DNA from 2 places in the Paenibacillus graminis genome. Region 2 is predicted to be linked to the other one. Evidence: predicted binding sites of a transcription regulator. Region 2 holds the regulator's gene; the other holds the start of a gene.
What was found. Region 2 encodes NrdR, which represses ribonucleotide reductase genes. Its sites were predicted from a motif close to AACACNATATATNGTGTT; they were not measured.
Positions count from the first base shown of each region.

Region 1: PGRAT_RS11655 (adenosylcobalamin-dependent ribonucleoside-diphosphate reductase) is a predicted target of NrdR. The motif match lies at 2,595-2,612, and genes of this name have one in related genera.

Region 1 covers NZ_CP009287.1:2,861,990-2,866,415, forward strand. Annotated here, with positions in the region: gene PGRAT_RS11645 (YqhG family protein) at 1-637, opposite strand, end outside; gene PGRAT_RS11650 (DEAD/DEAH box helicase) at 634-2,379, opposite strand; gene PGRAT_RS11655 (adenosylcobalamin-dependent ribonucleoside-diphosphate reductase) at 2,810-4,426, shown strand, end outside.
Region 2 covers NZ_CP009287.1:2,585,500-2,589,925, forward strand. Annotated here, with positions in the region: gene PGRAT_RS10395 (manganese efflux pump) at 1-155, shown strand, start outside; gene coaE (dephospho-CoA kinase) at 165-761, shown strand; gene PGRAT_RS10405 (lytic transglycosylase domain-containing protein) at 758-1,321, shown strand; gene PGRAT_RS10410 (alpha/beta-type small acid-soluble spore protein) at 1,408-1,626, opposite strand; gene nrdR (transcriptional regulator NrdR) at 1,790-2,266, shown strand; tRNA gene PGRAT_RS10420 (tRNA-Ala) at 2,548-2,623, shown strand; tRNA gene PGRAT_RS10425 (tRNA-Lys) at 2,636-2,708, shown strand; gene PGRAT_RS10430 (MerR family transcriptional regulator) at 3,085-3,480, opposite strand; gene PGRAT_RS10435 (oxidoreductase) at 3,571-4,404, shown strand.

The DNA of each region.
Region 1 (4,426 bases), 280 kb from region 2:
AGCAGACTGCAAGCCACGGTTCATAGGCTGCAGAGAACAAGGTCATCTTCTGTCTGCTTCCCGGGTCCTCAAAGAGCTGCAGGCATTTGCCCTCATCCCGGGCGGCCGCCCAGATCTGCCGCAGCCGCTTGCTGCCGTAGATGATGTCTTCGCGCCTGATCATGCCTGGACCGATCCGGGGCAGCGCCGGAACGAACCCGAAGAACCGGGCGAGGATGCTGTCCTGCGGATCAGCCGGGCCCCCCGGCGGTGCCGCAGATACCGGCGGCCCTCCGGCAGTGGCGCCGCCCGTATCTGCGGCGGCTTCCATCCCGTCCGCTCCGGCTCCGGCCGGCAGGCCCGCCGCACTTGCGGGGTTCCCCGGACGCAGCGGCCGGGAGGGTGGAGCCGCCTGCGCCGCGGCGGCCAGATTGTCGTACTTCTCCGGCTCGAAGACGAAAGTGAACGACAGGGTCTCCGGGTCCACGCCTGTCCGCTCGACGAACCCCCAATAATACGGCCGGTCTGTGAGCATCCGGTCCGCGCGCGGCGAGAGCTTCACCGTTACATGCAGCGGCGACGCCTCGATAATCGAACACTCCGTTGCCTCGAGGTAATCCATCACATGCTTGCGTATTTCCTGTGCGGTGAGTGTCATGCTTCAGCCTCCTGTCCGTCCCGCACCCCGTGGGTCAGCTCACTCAGCGAATCGCCTATGTGATCCAGCCCGCTGCGCAGCTCCTCGTCGCTGCGGGCTTCCAGCATGATCTTATAGAGGCTTTTTTCCAGCGATTCCTTCTTCTCAAAGCGTTCCAGAATCACATCCAGCCCCCCGATCACCATCTCGAACATGTTGATTTTCTCATGCAGCAGATGAAGAATATGCTCCTCAATGGTGCCTTCCGTAGAAAGATTGTAGATCACCACATCATTCTCCTGTCCCAGCCGGTGCACCCGGCCTATCCGCTGCTCGACACGCATCGGGTTCCAGGGCAGATCGAAATTAATCATATGGTGGCAGAACTGCAGGTTGATGCCCTCGCCCCCGGCTTCCGTGGCAATCATCACCTGGGCGCGGCCGCGGAAGAGATCCATCATCCAGTCTTTTTTGCCCCGGTTCATGCCGCCGGAGTAGGTGACGCACTGGAGCCCGTGCTCGCGGAAATACTGGAGGAGATACTCCTGGGTCGCACGGTATTCAGTGAAGACAATCACCTTTTCGTTCATTTCCCGGATCAGCTCCATGGCTTTCTCCGCTTTTGTGTTGCTCTTGACGGTGCGGATGGTCTGAAGCAGCTCCATCATCCGGTCACGCTTGGGAGAGTCCGCCGGAAGCTTTTTGATCAGATTGACGAGGGTGATGAAGACAGCATCCCGGCTGCTGCACACCTCCCGCTGAAGCGTTACCAGAGAGAGCATGCTGCTGAGATTGCCGCCAGCCTCCTGATATTGGTCTTTGACAAAAGCGGTGACACCGTCATATAATACTTTTTCCTCCGGTGAGAGCGTGAGCGGTATATTGCGCACTTTGCGCTTCGTGAAGGTGACCGGACCTTCGCCGCGGCGGTTGCGGATCATGACCTTGGAGAGCTCGTCCCGCAGCTGGACTTCATTCTTCGGCTGGCGCTTGTCCACCACGAAATTAGCGGCAAAGTCCCCCTGGTTTCCCAGCTGGCCCGGCTTCAGCAGCGTAATCAGATTGAACAGCTCACCGAGATCGTTTTGAACCGGAGTTGCGGTGAGCAGCAGGCAGTATTTTTTGCGCAGCTGCTGGACGAACAGGTAGTTGGTGGATTTCTTGTTCTTGAGCTTATGGGCTTCATCGATAATCAGCATGTCGTATTCATTATTCAGCAGCATTTCCTTATGGGGGTCACGCTTGGCGGTATCCATGGAGGCGACCACAATGTCGTTGCCCCAGGAGTAGGATTTTTTCTGGGCTACAGCGGAAATCCCGAATTTGTTGTTCAGCTCACGCACCCATTGCAGCACCAGTGAAGCGGGAACGAGAATGAGCACCTTGGCTACAAGCCCCCGTACCAGATATTCCTTCAGCACAAGCCCGGCTTCAATCGTTTTGCCAAGCCCGACCTCATCGGCGAGAATCGCGCGGCCTGACATTTGGAACAGTACTTTATGAGCAGTATCGAGCTGGTGGGGGAGCGGGGACAGCCCGGACAGATGCTTCATGCACTGCAGCTCATCAAAGCTGGTTACAAGCCCGGACTTTTCCCCCTCAATGGCCAGTCTGGATAATCTCCAGTCACCCCAAGGTCCGCCTTTGTCCAGCCTTGACTCTAAATCATTCAGCCAGTTTCGTTCAAAAGACAGGGGAACAGGAAGCAGGGGGGCCGGGGTACCCGTTTCTTCGGGCAAGGGATTGCGGAATAATTGCGTCATGTTGCAGCCTCCTCCGGTGCTTGGTTCATATCGGACACGTAGCAGTAGTATGCTCTTAAAAGAGAGAATTCATAACCTGCTATTTTCGGCCGGATGTTGTAAAATAGCGAGCAAGAGGGAGTAAAAGTGCCATCTTTTGCCGATATTTCGGCGAGATGCTCCCATTTTCGAAAAAGACCTTCCACACAATATGTGGTATAGTTGAAAAGCTGACTGACACCATATATTGTTACAAATGCTTGAAATATTTGATTACGGCGGGAATTTTGCGGTTATTTTTTATTGACAAGGGAAACTTTCGGAGTACACGCCGGCTGCGGCGGTTACCCGCAAAGTTTCTGCTGGAATATAGGGGTTTATAGATACAGTGCCATGAGGCATCCTTGTATTTCATGGTTTTACATATCACATTATCCGGGAGGTTTTTCTATTGAGTACAGTGGAACGCAAACAGCGTCTTGAAGGTCTGAGCGAAAAAATATTTTTGGACCGCTACGCCTGGAAGGATGCGGACAGCAACAATGCCAAGGTAGGCGATGTGGTGCTGGTGTTGACCAAAGATGATCCGAAATTCCCTACCAAGGAAGTCGGAGAAATTGTAGAACGGAACGGACGCACTGTTACGGTAAAGACACGCAGCGGCGAGCTTGTACAATCTGATGTAGAGAAGCTGACGCTTAACATAGAGAAGACCCCGGAAGAAATGTGGGACCGGCTTGCGTCCGCCATGGCCTCCGTAGAGTCAACCCCTGAGCTTCAGGAAGAGTGGACAGGCAAATTCCGTTCGATTCTGGATGACTGGAAGCTCGTTCCGGGCGGCCGGATTGCCGCAGGTGCCGGAGCAAGCGAAGAACTGACCCTGTTCAACTGCTATGTTGTGCCTTCGCCAAAAGACAGCCGGGGCGGCATCATGCAGACGCTGTCTGAAATGACCGAAATTATGGCCCGCGGCGGCGGTGTTGGCATCAACCTGTCCTCGCTGCGTCCGCGCCGCGCTATTGTCAGAGGCGTTAACGGTTCGTCCAGCGGCTCCGTATCCTGGGGCGGACTGTTCAGCTACACGACCGGACTGATTGAGCAGGGCGGAAGCCGCCGCGGCGCGCTGATGCTGATGATCAATGACTGGCATCCCGATGTTGTCGATTTCATCACCGTGAAGCAGACCATGGGCCAGGTGACGAATGCTAACCTGTCGGTATGCGTGAGCAACTCTTTTATGAAGGCTGTGAAGGAGGATCTGGACTGGGAACTGGTCTTCCCGGATACCACCGATCCTGACTATGATACGGTTTGGGACGGCGATCTGGATAAATGGAAGGCTGACGGTCGCGCAGTCATTCCTTATCGCACGGTTAAGGCCCGCGATGTCTGGCATACCATTATTGAATCGGCCTGGAAATCGGCTGAGCCGGGCGTCGTATTCATGGAATACTACAACCAGATGTCCAACAGCTGGTACTTCAACCCGATTATCTGCACGAATCCGTGCGGGGAGCAGGGGCTGCCGGGCTGGGGCGTATGCAATCTGTCCGCCGTCAACCTCTCCAAGTTCTATGATGCGGAGAATCATGATGTGGATTGGGCGGATCTGGCGACGACTACCCGCTATTCCGTCCGTTTCCTGGACAACGTCATTGACAAGACACCGTATCACTTCCCGGAGAATGAAGCCAACCAGCGCAAAGAACGCCGCGTAGGTCTGGGAACCATGGGCCTGGCCGAGCTGATGATCAAGCTGAACATCCGCTACGGCAGCCCCGAATCCTTGGAGTTCCTGGACAAGCTCTACGGCTTCATGGCCCGGGAAGCCTACCTGGCCTCGTCCGAAATTGCCGGTGAGAAGGGATCGTTCCAGGCTTTTGACACAGAGAAATATCTGCTCAGCGGATTCATGAAAAATATTACCGAAACCTACCCTGAAGTGGGTGATTCGATCCGTAAGAACGGCATGCGCAACGTTACCGTTATTACTCAGGCCCCTACAGGCAGTACGGGTACTATGGTTGGTACATCGACCGGCATCGAGCCTTATTTTGCCTTCAAATAC
Region 2 (4,426 bases):
TGTCCACATCGCTGATGATTGCCCTTTTCAGCGGCACCTTTTTGCTCCTGGGAATGAAGACAGGGCTGAAGCTGTCGGGAAGCTACTGGATGAAACATGCCGCTGCACTGCCTGCGTTATTATTAATTGCAATGGGAATAATGAAGCTGTTATGAGGTGAGTACATGATTATGGGCTTAACCGGAGGCATTGCCTCCGGAAAAAGCACCGTATCCGCAATGTTTGTGGATAAGGGAGCACGGCTGGTGGATGCGGATGTCATTGCCAGAGAAGTAATGCTCCCCGGTCACCCGGTGCTGGCCGCTGCCGTTCAGCAGTTCGGAGAAGGCATCCTGCAGCCGGATGGCACACTGAACCGGGCCAGGCTTGGAGAGATCGTTTTTAATGATTCCGAAGCCCGGCAGAAGCTGAATGCTCTGACCCATCCGGCGATCCGCCGGGAAATCAAGAATCGTATGCATGCCTTGGAGCAGGAAGACCCGCAGCGTTTGATCCTTGTAGATATTCCGCTGCTGTATGAGTCTGAGCTGGACAATCTGTTTCAGAAGATCACAGTAGTCTATGTTCCCCGTGAGCTGCAGCTGGCCCGCTTGATGGAACGCAACCATCTGACGCCTGAGCAGGCTGAGGGCAGACTGCAGGCGCAGATGGATATTGAGCAGAAGCGCAGCAGGGCCAACTATGTCATTGACAACAGCCGTGATCTGGCTCATGCGAAGCAGCAGGTTGATGTGTTGTGGGACAGGCTGGGTCTGTTATGAAATGGCTGCGTAAAAAACGGGTGCTGCTCCTGCTGTTTATAGGCTTTACAGCCATTTTATTTTTAAGTACAAACTGGATGTCCTGGTTTTATCCCATTTATTATAAGAATGAAATCCGCACGCACAGCACCACCTATGAGATAGACCCGTTCCTTGTAGCGGCGATCATCCGGGTGGAGACGAACTTCAAAACCGGCCGTGAGTCCAAAAAGGGAGCTATCGGCCTGATGCAGCTGATGCCGGATACCGCCAAGTGGGCGCTTGAAAAGGCCAAGCTGCCGGATGTATCTCTGGAGAGGCTAAAAGTAGAGCCTTCGGCCAATATTGAGCTGGGCACCTGGTATCTCTCCTCCCTCTCCCGGCAGTTCAAGGGCAACCGCGTAGCAGTTATAGCGGCTTACAATGCGGGCCCGGGCAAAGTACAGCGCTGGCTGAATGAAGGGGACTGGGACGGTACTGAGGCTGCAGTGAAGAATATCCCGATTGGCGAGACTCGTCACTATGTGCAGCGTGTAATTTATTATTACGACCAATATACGGAAATCTATAATGAGTTCTAGGACATGATGGAATCCTGCATATAAAAAGAAGTATCAAACGATCCGAAGACCGTTTAATACTTCTTAGGCAAGCTTATGGGGACAGGTTATTTGAACTGACCTGCCAGTGATTGTTCAGCCAGAGTTACAAGACGTTTGGTGATGAAACCACCGATCGAACCGTTTTCGTAAGAAGTTTTATTGCCTTGGTATCCGTCTGGGGAGAGGGTAATACCGAGTTCTTGGGCAACTTCATATTTCAGTTGTTCCAAGGCTCCGCGTGCATTTGGAGCTACAAGGTTATTGGAGCTGTTGTTTTGGCTCATTGCTGTTCACCTCCTATCGGTTGGTAACAGTATTATGCGCCGGACATGCCATCTTCATAACAACAAAAAAACGGTGATTTATGGAAATTAGAATGAACCTCAGGCGCCGGATACCTGCCGGACCGGGATGCTACCTATATTGTAAAAGGAAGTGATTAAGCTTATGAAATGCCCTTACTGCGATCACACCAATACCAAAGTGCTTGACTCGCGTCCGGCCAACGAGAATAAGTCAATCCGCCGCAGGCGGGAATGTGAATCATGCAGCCGGCGGTTTACAACCTTTGAGATGATCGAAGAAACGCCGCTGATCGTGATCAAAAAAGGCGGCAGCCGAGAGGAATTCAGCCGCGACAAAATTCTGCGCGGTCTCATCCGCGCCTGTGAGAAACGTCCCGTCTCCGTAGAACGCCTGGAGGTTATCGTCTCCGAGGTTGAGAAATCTTTGCGCGGCATCGCCTTAGCTGAAGTGGAGAGCCGCCAGATCGGCGAGCTTGTCATGGAACAGCTGTACCCTGTAGATGAAGTCGCTTACGTCCGCTTCGCCTCCGTCTACCGCCAGTTCAAGGACATTAACATGTTCATGAAGGAACTGAAGGGCCTGCTGTCCAAAGGGACAGGGGAGCTGGAGGGATTGTAGATTGTAGGGGCTTAGTCATCCTGCAAGCGGTCTACGGGTCTGCAGGGGATTCCTGGAAGTAGTCTACGGATTACTTTCGGGGATTATCCAGCGGACCTGCCAGACAGATTAGAGGTGCTTTTTCCTGTCTAAAAAACTTTTTTAATAAAAGTGTTGACACAGATCGCGATATTTTATATTATATAGAAGTCGCCTACGGAACAAATGAACAACAAAGCGACATGAAAGTTACACCTGAAGTCAGTTTTTAGAATACATATTGTAGTTCTAAAACGGGTCATGGGGCCATAGCTCAGCTGGGAGAGCGCATCGCTGGCAGCGATGAGGTCAGGGGTTCGATCCCCCTTGGCTCCACCAATAACATCATATGGACTCTTAGCTCAGTTGGTAGAGCAGTAGACTCTTAATCTATTTGTCCAGGGTTCGAGCCCCTGAGAGTCCATCACAGAAAGAACGGCAGAAATGCCGTTTTTTTGCTGTTTCGGAAATTTGTTCATCAGCAGGAGTTAACGGACGACAGGGAATCTTCTCTAATGTCCAATTGAACTACAGCGTAACACCTAGAGTGCCCGTCAAAATGGGCGTACACAATGGCTATTTAATTTGGTAAAAGCAGAGCACTATTCTATAAAATGGCTCATGCACCGGCCGCATATAGTTTAGTACCAAATGATAGAGGGGTACACCGAACGTAAAAAGGACCTGAAGCAGAGCTTCAGGTTTTTTTCTTAGGATCTAGCGGCAGCTCGGCCAGATACAGAACGTTCTAAAAATGAACATAGATTAAGTTATGGTGGTAGACTTGTGTCCTTCAACTTTTATAGGTTATTAGGATTCCAAATTATATTATCTTCACCCTCATTAATAGCTTGTTTATAATAATTAACTTTTTTTCGTAGCAACATAATTTGCTGTGTGACTTCTTGAAGGTAATCTTCTGCCAATAATTGTTGATCTCTTATGATGTTATAGCGTTCTTCCACGGTATCTGATCCCTGTTCGCATAAATCGATGTATCGTTTGATATTCCCAAGTGACATACCTGTCAAGCGCAGTGCTTTGACGATTTCAACATATTCCACGTCCTTTGAGGAAAAAAGACGTACATTCTGATGATTTCTTGTGATATTTGGAAATAGCTCTTTTTTTGCATAGAACCTTACAGTATGGGGCGATAATCCTGTTGAATTTGCTACCTCATTAATTGTGTACATGATATTTTCCTTTCTCTTGACTGAGAGTAACTCTCAGGTTCTATATTTATCTTAACTTATAAATACTTGATAGAGAAAGGATAATGATTAATGGAAAAGGTATGGTTTGTTACGGGAGCTTCGACTGGACTAGGGAAAGCCCTAGTTTTAGAACTAATAGCTAAAAAGTGCAAAGTTGTAGCAACATCGCGTAATCCGCTAGACATAGAACATTACCTGCCTAGCGTACAGGATAATGACAATCTTTTGGTTTTACCATTAGACGTCACAAACAGTCAGCACATTAAAAGTGTTGTTGAAGCAGCCAAACAAAAGTTTGGCGGAATTGATGTTCTTGTTAATAACGCAGGTTTTGCCTACTTCTCACCTATTGAAAATGCTGATGATCAGCAAATTGAAAATATGTTTGCTGTAAATTTCTGGGGAGTCAAGCACATGATAGATCATGTGCTGCCAATTATGAGAGAGCAAAAAAGTGGCACTATATTAAATATATCTTCTCTAGGCGGTTTACGTGCATTTGCAGGTTTTGGATACTATCATGCAACTAAGTTTGCTTTAGAGGGTTTTTCCGAAAGTTTAAGCCAAGAAGTTGAGCCACTAGGAATTAATATTTCTTTGGTAGAACCAGGTGATTTTAATACGGATTTTGCGAGCAGATCTGCAACTGAAAATGCAAATATTATAGAAGCATATCAAGCAACGGCAGGTGAAAATATCAAAAACCTTAGAGAATTATCTGGGCAACAGCCGGGAGACCCTAATAAAGCTGCAAAGGTAATATATGATCTGATGAATCGTGGTGATGTTCCTTTGCGAATGCTTTTAGGGAGTGATGCATATCAGCGGGCAATGGAAAAGTTAACGGGAATGCAAAAATTATTTTCGACCTACCATGATATTACAGTTAGCACCGATTATTAAAAAAAGTAAAGGGGGGAGTTCC